Regions from separate parts of the Kitasatospora sp. NPDC092948 genome, predicted to be linked through region 2. Evidence: riboswitches for the same ligand, from Rfam matches in the RefSeq annotation. Region 2 holds a riboswitch; each other region holds the start of a gene.
The links. Region 2 has a riboswitch for cobalamin ahead of metE (5-methyltetrahydropteroyltriglutamate--homocysteine S-methyltransferase). Riboswitches for the same ligand answer to the same signal wherever they lie in the genome.

Region 1 (3,840 bases), on a different contig from region 2:
TCGCTGTCGCGGCATTCGCTGTCGCGGCGCTGGCGGCCGTGGCGCTCGGAGTCGTGTCACTCGTTGTCACGTCGCTCGCGGTCGCGGCGCTCGCGGTCGGGCCGTCCGAGCCGGTCTCCCGAACCGTGCCGATCTCTCGGACCCGGCCGTCCACGGCGATGCGGTGTCCGGTGGCGGTGGCCAGCACGTCGACCCAGCGTCCGGCGGGGTGTCCGCAGCGGCGTTCGCAGCCGGACCAGTGCACGGGCAGGCCTTCGGCGGGGACGGTGGCGATGGTGCGGGTGGCCTGCGCGCGGACGTCGGCAAGCGCTTTCCCGCAGCCGGGCAGGCCGGTGCAGGCGCTGACCCCCTCCCAGGGGCCGCCGGACTCGACCCGGAAGCCGGCCTCGGCGAGCCGCGGCAGCGCGTCGGCCGCAAATCCAGCCCCGGCCGAGGGCACGACGACGCCGCGCCACGGCGTCAGCCGTACGCTCTCGCCGCCGTCCGGCCCGAGCACCTCGGCCAGCAGCCGCCACTGCGAACTGCTCGCCCGCCCGAACCTCAGCCCGACCGAGACAGCGCTCCCCCCGAGGCCGACACTCCCCCCGGAAACGGCGCTCCCCCCAGAAACGGCGCTCCCGGCCGGAACAGCGCTCGCGACCATGCCCAGCGCGGGCCGTTCGCCGGCGAATCGCGGCAGCGGAACGTCACCGTCGGGCAGTTCGGCCTGGACTTCGCGCAGGTGCCAGGCGCGTCCGTCGGCCAGGTCGAGGAAGTGCCGGGCGGCGTACAGCGCGGCGGACACGGGGTGGTCGACGGTGGTGGCGCGGTGGGCGCGGCCGAGGCGCAGCAGGGCGCGGCCGTCGCCGACTGCGATCAAGGTCACATCGGCGTCGAGGGCGGCGGTGTCGCCGCGGCCGTCGTCGAGGGCGAACAGGAATTTGCCGGAGAGTCGGGCGGCCCATGGCGCGGCGCACAGGGAGGCGTCCAACTCTCGTACCCAGTGCGGCAGGTCGACGTCGGGGCAGCCGTTTCCGTCGAGGCCGGCCAGCGGTGAGGCGACGATGTTGCGGACGCGTTCGTGGGTGTCGGAGGGCAGCAGGCCGACGGTGCGCAGCCGTTCGGCGAGGTCGTCGGCGCAGTGCTCGGGCAGGCCGCGCAGCTGGAGGTTGCCGCGGGAGGTGATCTCGATGTCGCCGTCGCCGAGCGTGTCGGCCGCGTCGGCCACCGCAAGCATCTGACGGTACGTCAAGTAGCCGCCCGGTAGCCGGAGTCGGGCGAGGTGGCCGTCCTCGGCGGGGTGCAGGCGGAGCGCGCCGGGGCAGGCGTCGGCGCGGCCTCGGTCGGGCCCGACGATGGGTGCCGCGAAGGCGTCGGGTGTGGGTGGCATGGCGGCGAGCATACCCATGGCCGCGGGTCGTGCCGATGTCCCGGCCGTCGCCGCCCGGGGGTGTGGGCCGGACGAACGCCCAGCTCAGGGCGGGGTTCGGGCGACGGCGGCGGGCGTTTCGGGTGCGCGGCGCACGTCACACTCCCCCGACGCGCCATCAACCCGTACGATGCTGGCGGGCACCTCTCGGGGTGTCCGCTGCCAGCGACGGCACAGCGGAGGAAGTCCGGTGAGAATCCGGTGCGGTCCCGCCACTGTGACCGCGGCTCAGTGAGCCGTGGGAGCCAGGAACTCCGGCCGTCCTCCACTGCCCGGGGCGAGGACCCCGAGGAAGGCCTGTGCCATGCGCTGCCGCATGCCCGCATCCTGGCGGGTGCCCGTGGGCTCTGTCCCCGTCGGGCCTCTCCGCGTCCTCGACCGCATCTGTGTTCCCACGACCGGGTTGTCCGCGCTGTTCGAGACGCCCGGGAGGGCTTTCGCATGATCCTGCTGCTGTCCACGTCCGACACGGACCTGTTGAGTGCCCGGGCGTCGAGCGGTCCGGTGCGGTTCCGGTGGGGCAATCCGGCCCGGCTGGACCCTGCCGATCTGCCGGAACTGCTGGACGGTGTCGAGCTGGTCGTGGTGCGCCTGTTGGGCGGGCGCCGGGCGTGGCAGGAGGGGCTGGACGCGCTGCTCGCGGGGCCGCGTCCGGTGGTGGTGCTGACGGGTGAGCAGGCGCCGGACGCGCAGCTGATGGAGTTGTCGACGGTGCCGGCGGGCATCGCGGCGGAGGCGCACGCGTACCTGGCGCACGGCGGTCCGGCGAACCTGGCGGAGCTGGGCGCGTTCCTGTCGGACACGGTGCTGCTGACCGGTCACGGTTTCGCGCCGCCGGCGTCGGCCCCGTCCTGGGGTCCGCTGGAGCGCACCGCCCGCACCTCGGCGGAGCGCGCCTCCTCGCCGGAGCATCCCGCGTCCGCCTCGGCGGAGCCCGCCACGCCCGCGTCGCACGAAGGCCCTCGGGTCGCGGTGCTGTACTACCGGGCGCACCACATGAGCGGCAACACGGCGTTCGTGGAGACGCTCTGCCGAGCGATCGAGGAGCAGGGTGCGCAGGCCCGCGCGTATTTCTGCGCGTCGCTGCGCGGTGCGGAGCCGGAGTTGCTGGCGGAGCTGGGCGCGGCCGATGTGATCGTGACGACGGTGCTGGCGGCGGGCGGCACCCGGCCGGCCGATGCGCAGGCCGGTGGTGACGAAGAGGCGTGGGACGCCGGGGCGTTGGCGGCGTTGGACCGGCCGATCATGCAGGCGCTGTGCCTGACCTGGTCGCGGGCGCAGTGGGAGGGCAGCGACGACGGGCTGTCGCCGCTGGACACCGCGACGCAGATCGCCGTCCCGGAGTTCGACGGCCGGTTGATCACCGTTCCGTTCTCCTTCAAGGAGGTCGACCAGGACGGGCTTACGGTGTACGCGGCGGACCCGGAGCGTGCGTCGCGGGTGGCGGGCATCGCGGTGCGGCACGCCCGGCTGCGGCACACGCCGGCGTCCGAGCGTCGTCTCGCCCTGGTTCTGTCGGCTTATCCGACCAAGCATGCCCGGGTCGGCAACGCGGTCGGTCTGGACACTCCGGCGTCGGCGATCCGGCTGCTGGAGCGGCTGCGCGCGGAGGGCATGGACCTGGGTGACAGCCTGCCGGGTCTGCACACCGCGACCGACCACCAGCACGAGGGCGATGCGCTGATCCACGCGCTGATCGAGGCCGGCGGCTACGACCAGGCGTGGCTGACGGAGGATCAGCTGGCCCGCAACCCGGTGCGCATCCCGGCCGCCGACTACCGCCGCTGGTACGCGACGCTGCCGGCGGCGCTGCGCGAGCAGGTCGAGGAGCACTGGGGTCCGGCGCCGGGCGAGCTGTACGTGGACCGTTCGCAGAACCCGGACGGCGACCTCGTGCTGGCGGGTCTGCGCTCGGGCAATCTGCTGGTCCTCATTCAGCCGCCGCGCGGGTTCGGCGAGAACCCGGTGGCGATCTACCACGACCCGGACCTGCCGCCGAGCCACCACTACCTGGCGGCGTACCGGTGGATCGCGGCGGCCGAGGCGGACGGCGGGTTCGGTGCGCACGCGGTGGTGCACCTGGGCAAGCACGGCAACCTGGAGTGGCTGCCGGGCAAGACGGCTGCCCTGTCGGCGGAGTGCGGCCCGGACGCGGTGCTGGGCGATCTGCCGCTGGTGTACCCGTTCCTGGTGAACGATCCGGGCGAGGGCACCCAGGCCAAGCGCCGGGCACACGCCACGCTGGTCGACCACCTGGTGCCGCCGATGGCGCGCGCGGATTCGTACGGCGACATCGCCCGGCTGGAGCAGCTGCTGGACGAACACTCGAACATCGCGGCGATGGACCCGGCGAAGCTGCCGGCGATCCGGGCGCAGATCTGGACGCTGATCCAGGCCGCCAAGCTGGACCACGACCTGGGGCTGGACGAGCG
Region 2 (3,840 bases):
CGCGCCCCCGACCGGAGCCCGGAGGAGGGCGGGCCGCCGGAGCGGGCGCGGCCCACCGGCCGCACCCGCCCTTCCCACCGCCGGCGGTTCAGCCGGCGAGTTCCTCCCGCAGTCGGCGGGCAGCTCCGACAAGGCTGTCGAGCGACGCGCGGGTCTCGCTCCAGCCCCGGGTCTTCAGACCGCAGTCCGGGTTGACCCACAGGCGTTCGGCCGGGATCGCCTCCAGTCCGGCTCGCAGCAGCTCGAGGGCTTCCTCGGTGGACGGCACGCGCGGTGAGTGGATGTCCCACACGCCGGGGCCGACCTCACGCGGGTACCCGGCCTCGGCGAGTTCTCCGGCCACCTCCATGTGCGAGCGAGTGGCCTCCAGCGAGATCACGTCGGCGTCGAGGTCGTCGATCGCCGCCATGACGGCTCCGAACTCGGCGTAGCACATGTGGGTGTGGATCTGGGTGTCGGCGCGGACACCGGACGTGGCGACCCGGAAGGCCTCGGTGGCCCAGTCCAGGTAGGCCGGACGGTCGGCGGCACGCAGCGGCAGGGTCTCGCGCAGGGCGGGTTCGTCGACCTGGATGACCGCCGCGCCCGCCGCCTCCAGGTCCGTGACCTCGTCCCGCAGCGCCAGCGCCACCTGCCGTGCGGTGTCGGCGAGCGGCTGGTCGTCGCGGACGAACGACCAGGCCAGCATGGTCACCGGCCCGGTCAGCATGCCCTTGACCGGACGGTCCGTCAGGCTCTGCGCGTACGCGTACCACTCGACGGTCATCGGGTGCGGCCGGGAGAGGTCGCCGGCCAGCACCGGCGGCCGCACGTACCGGGTGCCGTACGACTGCACCCAGCCGTGCCGGGTGGCCAGGTAGCCGGTGAGCTGCTCGGCGAAGTACTGCACCATGTCGTTGCGTTCGGGCTCGCCGTGCACCAGCACGTCCAACCCGGCCTTCTCCTGGTACGCGATCACCTCGCGGACCTCGTCCTGCATCCGCTCGCGGTAGGCGGCGGCGTCGATCCGGCCGGCCGTCAGATCGGCCCGGGCCACCCGCAGTTCGGTGGTCTGCGGAAAGGAGCCGATGGTGGTGGTGGGCAACAGCGGAAGGCCGAGCCGGATGCGCTGTGCTCGGGCACGCTGCGGGTACGCCTCGGCCCGGCGGGCGTCGGCCTCGGTGACACCGGCGACCCGGGCCCGGACGGCCGGGTCACGGGTGATGGGCGAGGTGGCGCGCGAGGCGAGATCGGCCCGGTTCGCGGCCAGGTCGGCGGCGATGGCGGAGGCGCCCTCGCGCAGGCCGCGGGCAAGCAGCGCCACCTCGGCCGCTTTCTGCTTGGCGAAGGCCAGCCAGCGGTGGATCTGCGGGTCGACGTCCCGCTCGGCGTCGGCGTCCAGTGGGACGTGCAGCAGTGAGCAGGAGGGGGCGACGTCGACGGTGTCGGCGAAGCCGAGCAGGGTGCCCAGGGTGGCGAGCGACTTCTCCAGGTCGTTGATCCAGATGTTGCGACCGTCGACGACCCCGGCGACCAGGCGCTTGCCGGGCAGGCCGCCGACCGCTGCGAGGTCGTCCAGGTTGGCGGCCGCGGGGCCGGTGAAGTCCAGCGCCAGGCCCTCGACGGGGGCCTTGGCGAGCACCGGCAGGGCCGCGCCGAGCCGGTCGAAGTAGGAGGCGACCAGCAGCTTCGGACGGTCCGTCAGCGCGCCGAGCTCGCGGTAGGCGCGGGCGGCGGAGTTCAGCTCGGCCGGGGTGCGGTCCTGGACGAGCGCGGGCTCGTCGAGCTGTACCCACGCCGCGCCGGCCGCCCGCAGGTCGGCCAGCAGTTGCGCGTACACCGGCAACAGGCGGTCCAGCAGGGTGAGCGGCTCGAAGTCGGCGGACACGCCGGGTGCGGGCTTGGCGAGCAGCAGGTAGGTGATCGGGCCGACCAGCACCGGGCGGGCCCGGTGACCGAGCGCGAGGGCCTCCCTCAGCTCGCCGACGGCCTTGGCGGGATTGGCGGCGAACACCGTGTCCGGCCCCAACTCGGGTACCAGGTAGTGGTAGTTGGTGTCGAACCACTTGGTCATTTCGAGCGGTGCGAGGTCCTGGGTGCCGCGCGCCATGGCGAAGTACCCGGCCAGCGGGTCGGCGTCCACCGCGGCCCGGTGCCGGGGCGGGATCGCGCCGACGGCGACCGTGGTGTCGAGCACGTGGTCGTACAGCGAGAAGTCGCCGGTGGGCAGCTCCTGGACGCCCGCCTCGACGAGCTGCGTCCAGTTGGCGCGGCGCAGGTCGGCGGCGGCGGCCAGCAGGGCTTCGGCGCTCACCGCGCCCTTCCAGTAGCCCTCGACGGCCTTCTTCAGCTGCCGGTTGCCGCCCTGGCGGGGATATCCGTGGGCGGTTGCCGCGGCTACGGACTTCGTGGTCAAGGGACTCTCCTTCGCGAGTCTGTCTCCTCGGATGCCCGGGACTGGACGAGAGCGCGAAGGGATGCCGAACCGGACGGACGCCGACACGGCTCCGCCCGGTATGCACGCCGACCCGCCCACGAGGTCACCGGAAAGCCGCCCACGAACGGTCGCGGACGGACAGCGGGCAGGTCTTCGGACTCGCGGGCTCGCCCGGGGAGTTCGACTCCCGGGCACCTACTGGCCGTCGCTTCCCAGACCCTCCGGGTCCAGTGCGTATGACGGCGGTCGTTCCCACTCACCGCTGCGGGGCAGTCCCGGATTCCCACCGGGTTCCCTCTTGCGACGCGCCTGCCTGGCGGACAGGGCGAACCAGCTGCACCGGTCAGACTACGGCCAACTCCTCGGCCTCCGGGCAGCGAATCGCCAAACTGTCCGCATCCTGAGATGTGCCGGGCTTCCGCGCCCCCACCGGGGGAGCCTTCCGTGGTGCGGGCGCGGAGCCCTGTCCGCAGGTCAGCGATGGGTGAAGGACGGCGCCCGCTTCTCGGCGAACGCCGCCATGCCCTCCTTCTGGTCGGCGGTGGCGAAGGCCGCGTGGAAGAGCCGTCGTTCGAATCGCACGCCCTCGGCCAGGGTGGTTTCGAAGGCGCGGCCGACACTCTCCTTCAGCATGATCGCCGCCGGGGCGGACATCGCCGCGATCGTCTCGGCAGTGGTGAGGGCCTCGGTCAACAGATCATCGGCGGGGACGATCCGGGAGACCAGGCCGGCCCGCTCGGCCTCCTCGGCGTCCATCGTTCGGCCGGTGAGGCACAGTTCCATCGCCTTGGCCTTGCCGACCGCCCGGGTGAGCCGCTGCGACCCGCCGATGCCGGGAATGACGCCAAGCGTGATCTCCGGCTGGCCGAACTTCGCGCTGTCCGCCGCCAGCAGGACGTCGCACAGCATCGCCAACTCGCACCCGCCGCCCAGCGCGTACCCCGCGACCGCGGCGACGACCGGTTTCCGCAGCGCCCCGAACCGGTCCCAGGCAGCGAACCAGTCGTCGAGGTAGGCATCGACAAAGGTGAGCGACCGCATCTCCTTGATGTCGGCTCCGGCCGCGAAGGCCCGCTCCGATCCGGTGACGACCAGACAGCCGATCTCCGGGTCGCGGTCGAAGGCCGTCGCCGCAGCGACGACTTCGGTCATCAGCAGGGTGTTGAGGGCGTTCAGGGCCTTCGGTCGGTCGAGCGTGATCAACCCCACCCGGCCCCTGCGCTCGCTCCGGATCGTCTCGTACCTCACGCGGGGTCCTTTCGAAGTGTGCGAATGATGGCGGAGAAGTCCAGCCCGGCGGCCTCGCCCCGGGCGAAGTCGGCGAACAACTCGGCGGCCCGGCGGCCCAGTTCGGCCGGGACGGCGGAGGCGGTGGCGGCGTCGGCGGCGAGCCCGAGGTCCTTGGCCATCAGCGCGGCGGCGAA
Region 3 (3,840 bases), on a different contig from region 2:
GCTGGAAGCGCCGGGCGAAGGTGCGCGGGGACATGTGGGCCTGCCGGGCGAGCTCGTCCACGCTGGTCTCCCGGTCGAGGTGGCGGCGCATCCACTCCAGCGTGCCGGCCAGCGAGTCGCCGTCGCCCTCGGGCAGCGGGCGGTTGATGAACTGGGCCTGCCCGCCGTCGCGGTGCGGGGCGACCACCATCCGGCGGGCGATCGCCCGGGCCACCTCGGCGCCCTGCACCTTGCGCACCAGGTGCAGGCAGGCGTCGATGCCGGCGGCGGTGCCGGCCGAGGTGATCACCGGGTCGTCGTCCACGTACAGCACGTCGGGTTCGACGGTGGTCAGCGGGAAGCGCTCGGCCATCACGTCGGCGTACTGCCAGTGGGTGGTGCTGCGGCGGCCGTCGAGCAGGCCCGCGGCGCCGAGCAGGAAGCTGCCGGAGCAGATCGACAGCGTGTACGCGCCGCGGGCGTGGGCGGCCCGCAGCGCCTCGCACAGCGCCTCGGGGTACTGCGCGCGGATGCCGGTGGCGGTGGCGATCACCAGGTCCGCCTCGGCGATCCGCTCCGGGCCGTACGGGACGTGGATGTCGAAGCCGGAGTGCGTGCGCATCGGGCCGGGCCGGTCGCCGACCAGGCCGAACTCGTACACCGGCAGGCCGGCGGCGCCGCGGTCGAGGCCGAACACCTCGCAGGCCACGCCCAGCTCGAACGGGTGGATCTCCTCCAGCACGATGACCGCGACGTTCTTCAGCATCGGTCCAGCATGGCAGTGGCAGGATTTCGAGGCAATGCTGCATTTCTGCCACTCGTGGCGGGGCGCGGCGGCGCGGAGAGTGGAGCCATGACCTCCGCGCTCGCCCTGCTGGGCCTCATCGGCAGCTTCGGACTCCTCGGCGTTCTGGTCGGCCGCGACCTGGACCGCAACGGCCGGACCGGCCGCGACAACGTGCACCGGCCGACCGGATACCCGTTCGACCCGGACCTGGCCGATCCGCGCCGCGCCCGGTCCGGCACACTGTCCGGATGCACTCCCCGATCGTCCGCCGCGCCCTCGACCACGACCTCGCCGGAGCCGGGGAGGTCAGCATCGAAGCCTTCGTCGGCGACGGCTTCACCGATCCCGGCTCGGGCTACGTCGGGCTCCTGAGAGACGCCGCACGGCGCAACCGGGAGGCCGAGCTGCTGGTCGCCGTCGACGGCGCGGACGGGCCGGTGCTCGGCTGTGTGACCTTCGCCGCGGGCGGCACCGAGTGGGCGGACATCGCGCTGCCGCACGAGGGCGAGATCCGGATGCTGGCGGTCGCCGCGGCGGCCCGCGGGCGCGGCATCGGCCGGCTGCTGGTGTCCGCGGCGATCGATCGCAGCCGGGAACTCGGACTGGCCGGAATGGCGTTCTCGACCCGGCCGACGATGACCGCGGCGCACCGGATCTACGATGCTCTGGGCTTCCTCCGCACCCCCGAACGGGACTGGGAGGCGGCCCCCGGCATGAACCTGATGGTCTACACGATGCGGTTCTGAGGCCCCTCGGGCGCGGTTTCCGTTGTCTACGCGCGGCACCACGACGCGACACGCGCTACTACATCTGGTGCCGCCAGCTCCAGCCGCCACAACATGTATGCTCGACCTCGCTGTCGAAGCAGGGGAACCCGGTGCGAATCCGGGACTGCCCCGCAACGGTGAGCGGGCTGTAGCGACGCCCGCGCAGTCCGAGGACCTGCTGACGGTGTGCGACACGGCATCCCCGCAGACGCCATGCAGCACTGCTTTGCCGTCCGGCCTCGCGGGCGGGCCGGGGGTGGGTCTTTCGCGCGCCGTTCGAGCGTTTTCGGCGTGCCGTCCTCCCCTGCCGCCTGCGTGCTGCCGGACACCTCGAATTACGTCCGTCGCCGCCACAGGAGAGAGTGCGCCTTGACCGTCGCCGCCTCAGTCACCCTGCCGTCCCAGGGATCCGCCGACGCCTTCACCGACCCCGGTGCGGCGCTGCTTCGGCTGCTCACCGACCGCAGCACCGACCTCCCCCAGGTGGACCCCGGCCACGTCGCCGCCGCCGCGCTGCGCGGCCGCCACGCCGGTTCGGACTTCGCCGAGCTGCGCGGGCTGGCCGTGGAGGCCGCCGCGTCGATGATCGCCGAGGACCCGCAGTACTCGAAGCTGGCCGCCCGCCTGCTGGCGATGGAGATCGCCGACGAGGCCGCCTCCCAGGGCGTCGCCTCGTTCTCCGCCTCGATCGCCGTCGGCCACGCCGAGGGCCTGATCGGCGACACCACCGCCGAGTTCGTCGCCGCGCACGCCGACCTGTTCGACTCGCTGATCGACGCCTCCGGCGACGACCGCTTCGAGTACTTCGGCCTGCGCACCGTGCAGTCCCGCTACCTGCTGCGCCACCCGATCACCCGCAAGGTGGTCGAGACCCCGCAGCACTTCCTGCTGCGTGTGGCGGCGGGCCTGGCGGTCGGTGCCTCCGAGCAGTCGGTGCTGGAGGTGGCCGAGCTGTACAAGCTGATGAGCCGCCTGGAGTACCTGACCAGCTCCCCGACGCTGTTCAACTCCGGCACCCGGCACCCGCAGATGTCCTCCTGCTACCTGCTGGACTCGCCGCTGGACAACCTGGACTCGATCTACAACCGGTACGCGCAGATCGCCCGGCTGTCCAAGCACGCCGGCGGCATCGGCCTGTCTTACTCCCGGATCCGCTCCCGCGGCTCGCTGATCCGCGGCACCAACGGCAAGTCGAACGGCATCGTCCCGTTCCTGCGCACCCTGGACTCCTCCGTGGCGGCGGTCAACCAGGGTGGCCGGCGCAAGGGCGCGGCCTGCGTGTACCTGGAGACCTGGCACGCCGACATCGAGGAGTTCCTGGAGCTCCGCGACAACACCGGCGAAGAGGCCCGGCGCACCCACAACCTGAACCTGGCGCACTGGATCCCGGACGAGTTCATGCGCCGCGTGAACGCCGACCAGGACTGGTCGCTGTTCTCCCCGGCGGACGTGCCCGAGCTGGTCGACCTGTGGGGCGAGGAGTTCGACGAGGCCTACCGCAAGGCCGAGCAGGCCGGCAAGGCCGTCCGCACCATCCCCGCGCAGACCCTGTACGCCCGGATGATGCGCACCCTGGCGCAGACCGGCAACGGCTGGATGACCTTCAAGGACGCCTCCAACCGGGCCGCCAACCAGACCGCGCTGCCGGGCCGCACGGTGCACTCCTCCAACCTGTGCACCGAGATCCTGGAGGTCACCGACGACTCCGAGACCGCGGTCTGCAACCTGGGCTCGGTCAACCTGGGCGCGCACGTCGCCCCGGGCGCCTCGGCCGACGACCTGATCAACGCGATGGACTGGGACCGCCTGGACGCCACCGTGCGCACCGCGGTGACCTTCCTCGACCGCGTGATCGACATCAACTTCTACCCGACCACCGAGGCCGGCACCTCCAACTCCCGCTGGCGCCCGGTCGGCCTGGGCGTGATGGGCCTGCAGGACGTCTTCTTCAAGCTGCGGCTGGACTTCGACTCCGCCGAGGCGAAGACGCTCTCCACCCTGATCTCCGAGCGCATCATGCTCACCGCGTACGAGCGCTCCGCCGACCTGGCCGAGCAGTTCGGCCGCCACGAGGCGTACGGCGAGACCCGCGCCGCCCGCGGCCAGCTGCACGTCGACCACTTCGGCAGCGCGACCCCGCAGTGGACCGCGCGCTGGGAGGCGCTGCGCGCCCGGATCGCCGTCACCGGCCTGCGCAACTCGCTGCTGCTGGCGATCGCCCCGACCGCGACCATCGCGTCCATCGCCGGCGTCTACGAGTGCATCGAGCCGCAGGTGTCCAACCTGTTCAAGCGCGAGACGCTGTCC
Region 4 (3,840 bases), on a different contig from region 2:
TAGCACATGTGGGTGTGGATCTGGGTGTCGGACCGCACCGGGGAAGTGGCCAGCCGGAAGGCCTCGGTCGCCCAGTCCAGGTACGTGGGCCACCCGGCCCGGCGCAGCGGCAGCGTCTCGCGCAGCGCGGGTTCGTCGACCTGGATGACGGCGGCGCCCGCGGCCTCCAGGTCGGCGACCTCGTCGCGCAGGGCGAGGGCGACCTGCCGGGCGGTGTCGGCGAGCGGCTGGTCGTCGCGGACGAACGACCAGGCCAGCATGGTGACCGGGCCGGTCAGCATGCCCTTGACCGGACGGTCCGTCAGGCTCTGCGCGTACCGGTACCAGTCGACGGTCATCGGGTGCGGGCGGGAGAGGTCGCCGGCCAGCACCGGCGGCCGCACGTAGCGGGTGCCGTACGACTGCACCCAGCCGTGCCGGGTGGTCAGGTAACCGGTGAGCTGCTCGGCGAAGTACTGCACCATGTCGTTGCGTTCGGGTTCGCCGTGCACCAGCACGTCCAGGCCGGTCTTCTCCTGGAAGGCGATCACCTCGCGGACCTCGTCCGCCATCCGCGCCCGGTAGTCCGCCTCCTCCAGTCGGCCCGCGTTCAACTCGGCCCGGGCGGCCCGTAGTTCGGCGGTCTGCGGGAAGGACCCGATGGTGGTGGTGGGCAGCGGCGGCAGCTTCAGCCGGGCTCGCTGCGCCTCGGCGCGGACGGCGTAGGGGGCGTCGCGGCGGGTGTCGGCGTCGGTGACGGCCGCGGCGCGGGCCCGGACGGCCGGGTCCCGGGTGATCGGGGACACCGCGCGGGACGCCAGGTCCGCCCGGTTGGCGGCGAGTTGGGCGGTGACGGCGGAGGTGCCCTCGCGCAGGGCGCGGGCCAGCAGCGCCGTCTCGGCGGCCTTCTGCCGGGCGAACGCCAGCCAGCGGCCGATCTGCGGGTCCAGGTCGCGCTCGGCGGCCACGTCCAGCGGGACGTGCAGCAGCGAGCAGGACGCGGCGACGTCCACCCGGTCGGCCAGGCCGAGCAGGGTGCCGAGGGTGGCCAGCGACTTCTCCAGGTCGTTGATCCACACGTTGCGGCCGTCCACGACGCCCGCGACCAGCCGCTTGCCGGGCAGGCCGCCGACCGCGGCCAGGTCGGCGAGGTTGCCCGCGGCGGGGCCGGTGAAGTCCAGCGCCAGGCCCTCGACCGGAGACTTGGCGAGCACCATCAGGGCCTCGCCGAGCCGGTCGAAGTACGAGGCGACCAGCAGCTTCGGACGGTCCGTCAGCGCGCCGAGGTCGCGGTACGCGCGGGCGGCGGCGTTCAGCTCGGCCGGGGTGCGGTCCTGGACCAGCGCCGGCTCGTCGAGCTGCACCCACTCGGCGCCGGCGGCCCGCAGGTCGGCCAGCAGCTCGGCGTACACCGGCAGCAGCCGGTCCAGCAGGGTGAGCGGCTCGAATCCGTCCGGCGCGCCGGGCGCGGCCTTGGCGAGCAGCAGGTAGCTGATCGGGCCGAGCAGCACCGGGCGGGCCCGGTAGCCCTGGCCGAGCGCCTCGCGGAACTCGCCGACCTGCTTGGCGGAGTTCGCGGCGAACACCGTGTCCGGGCCCAACTCGGGCACCAGATAGTGGTAGTTGGTGTCGAACCACTTGGTCATTTCGAGCGGCGAAAGCTCCTGGGTGCCGCGCGCCATGGCGAAGTAGCCGGCCAGCGGATCGGCCTCCACCGCGGCCCGGTGCCGGGGCGGGACCGCACCGAGGGCGACGGTGGTGTCCAGCACGTGGTCGTACAGCGAGAAGTCGCCGGTGGGGACTTCGGTGATGCCGGCGCCGGCCAGTTGACGCCAGTTGGCGCAACGCAGTTCGGCGGCGGTGGCGAGCAGCGCGTCAGCGGTGACGGCGCCCTTCCAGTAGCCCTCGACGGCCTTCTTCAGTTCCCGGTTGCCACCCTGGCGGGGGTAGCCGTGGACAGTTGCCGCGGCTGCGGACTTCGTGGTCAAGGGGACTCTCCTTCGCGAGCCTCGAACCTGGGTCCGACGGCACAGGAGGACGCGAAAGGAGACGCCAGCGGTGCGGTGCCGCGCTCTCGACTGCGCCTGCCCGCCCGGTGGTTCGCCGACCCGCCCTCGAGGTCATCGGAGGCCGGGCGCGAGCTCTTCGCACCCGGGCAACGGGCAGGTCTTCGGACTCGCGGGCCCGCCAGGGCCGAGGCCCGGACACCTACTGGCCGTCGCTTCCCGGGCCCTTGCGGACCCAGTGCTGATGACGGCGGTCGTTCCCACTCACCGCTGCGGGGCAGTCCCGGATTCCCACCGGGTTCCCTCTTACGACGCGCCTGCCTGGCTGGCAGGGCGAACCAGTTGCGCGGTCAGTGTAGAACGAAGCGGACGGGCGGCGGGACGTCGTTCCGCCATCCGTCCGCTCCATGAGACGCGGAAGAGGCCCCGCGGCCGGGGCGGCCGGCCGGTCAGTCCTCGGTGCGGCGCAGCAGGTAGCTGTCCATGATCCAGCCCTTGCGCTCGCGCGCCCGCTCGCGCAACTCCGCGATGCGGTCGGCCTGTTCGGCGAGCGGCCCGGCGGCCAGGATCTCGTCCTCGGTGCCCAGGTAGGCGCCGTAGTGGATGTGCACACCCGCGGGGTCGATCTTGGTGAACGCGGCCTGCCCGTCCAGCATCACCACCGCGTCCTCCGAGCCCGGGCCGAAACCCTCGGCGGCGAGGCGCCGGCCGGTGGTGATCCGCACGGGGCGCGCGGTGCGGGTCAAGGTGGTGCGGTGGCGGGCCGCCAGCACCGAGATGCTGCTGATGCCGGGGACGACGGTGTACTCGAACGCGGTGCGCCCGCGCGCCAGGATCCGGTCCAGGACGGCGATCACGCTGTCGTACAGCGCCGGGTCGCCCCAGACCAGCAGCGCACCGGTCTGGTCCTCCGCCAGCTCGTCGACGACCGCCTGCTCGACCAGGTCGGCGCGCCGCTCCCGCCACTCCTCGACGGCCTCCTTGTACGCCGCCGTGGCGCGGTCCCGCGCCGGGTCGATCAACTCCACCACCCGGTGCCCGGGCCGCCCGTGCTCGGCGATCATCTGTCGCCGCAGCCGGATCAGGTCCTGGCGCTCCTCGGGCTTGTCCAGCAGCAGGAACGCATCCGTGCGGCCGATCGCCTTGACCGCCTCCAGAGTGAGGTGGTCGGGATCGCCCGCGCCGATGCCGATGACGAGAAGGGTACGCATGACGCCGATTGTGCCTGGTGGCTCCGGCGGCACCGCAGGTGGGAGGCGCGGGAGGCACGGGAGGCACACCGGCCGAGGCCGCTCCGGACCCCCGTACCGGAGCGGCGCGCGGTCGTGCCTCCCGTCCCGCACCCAAGGAAACCGGAACGCCCGGCCCGCCTGCGACTGATTCGACCAGGTTCGAAAGCCCTTGCGGCGTCCGGCCGTTCGGACACCACCGGGGGAGCGTTGTCGGTGCCGGGTGCGATGCTGTCGGGATGACTCCGTGGAACCTGCTCGACCTCGACCGGGCCCTGCGCGCCAGTTGGGCCGCCGACACCTGCTCGCCCGACGACCTGGCCGGCGCCGGGTGGGGGCCCGACAATCCGGCGTGGGGGCACTGCGACATCACGGCCCTGCTGGTGAACGACCTCTTCGGCGGCGAGCTGGTGGTCGGCGAGGTGCACCGGGACGGGGAGCAGCAGGGGTTCCACTGGTGGAACCGGCTGCCGAGCGGCGTGGAGCTCGACCTGACGCTCGAACAGTTCCGGGACGGCCAGCGGGTGACGGGGGCGCGGACCGTCGAACGCCCGGTCGGTCCGACCGTCCGCCGGTGGGAGGAGTACCTGCTGCTGCGGGAGCGGGTCGGGGCGCAGCTCGGCGGC

Region 1: linked by a shared signal. The riboswitch ahead of cobN (cobaltochelatase subunit CobN) and the one ahead of metE (5-methyltetrahydropteroyltriglutamate--homocysteine S-methyltransferase) in region 2 are both predicted to bind cobalamin.
Region 3: linked by a shared signal. The riboswitch ahead of ACIQF6_RS12090 (ribonucleoside-diphosphate reductase subunit alpha) and the one ahead of metE (5-methyltetrahydropteroyltriglutamate--homocysteine S-methyltransferase) in region 2 are both predicted to bind cobalamin.
Region 4: linked by a shared signal. The riboswitch ahead of metE (5-methyltetrahydropteroyltriglutamate--homocysteine S-methyltransferase) and the one ahead of metE (5-methyltetrahydropteroyltriglutamate--homocysteine S-methyltransferase) in region 2 are both predicted to bind cobalamin.

The regions. Positions count from the first base shown of each region.
Region 1 is NZ_JBIVPU010000001.1:1,064,007-1,067,846, reverse strand. It holds gene cobG (precorrin-3B synthase) at 1-1,369, opposite strand, end outside; cobalamin riboswitch at 1,542-1,680, shown strand; gene cobN (cobaltochelatase subunit CobN) at 1,850-3,840, shown strand, end outside.
Region 2 is NZ_JBIVPU010000008.1:228,550-232,389, reverse strand. It holds gene metE (5-methyltetrahydropteroyltriglutamate--homocysteine S-methyltransferase) at 89-2,395, opposite strand; cobalamin riboswitch at 2,543-2,766, opposite strand; gene ACIQF6_RS23890 (enoyl-CoA hydratase) at 2,891-3,664, opposite strand; gene mmsB (3-hydroxyisobutyrate dehydrogenase) at 3,661-3,840, opposite strand, start outside.
Region 3 is NZ_JBIVPU010000003.1:566,596-570,435, reverse strand. It holds gene ACIQF6_RS12100 (helix-turn-helix domain-containing protein) at 1-745, opposite strand, end outside; gene ACIQF6_RS12095 (GNAT family N-acetyltransferase) at 1,015-1,512, shown strand; cobalamin riboswitch at 1,593-1,731, shown strand; gene ACIQF6_RS12090 (ribonucleoside-diphosphate reductase subunit alpha) at 1,903-3,840, shown strand, end outside.
Region 4 is NZ_JBIVPU010000005.1:405,443-409,282, reverse strand. It holds gene metE (5-methyltetrahydropteroyltriglutamate--homocysteine S-methyltransferase) at 1-1,967, opposite strand, end outside; cobalamin riboswitch at 2,123-2,343, opposite strand; gene cobF (precorrin-6A synthase (deacetylating)) at 2,435-3,196, opposite strand; gene ACIQF6_RS18855 (hypothetical protein) at 3,454-3,840, shown strand, end outside.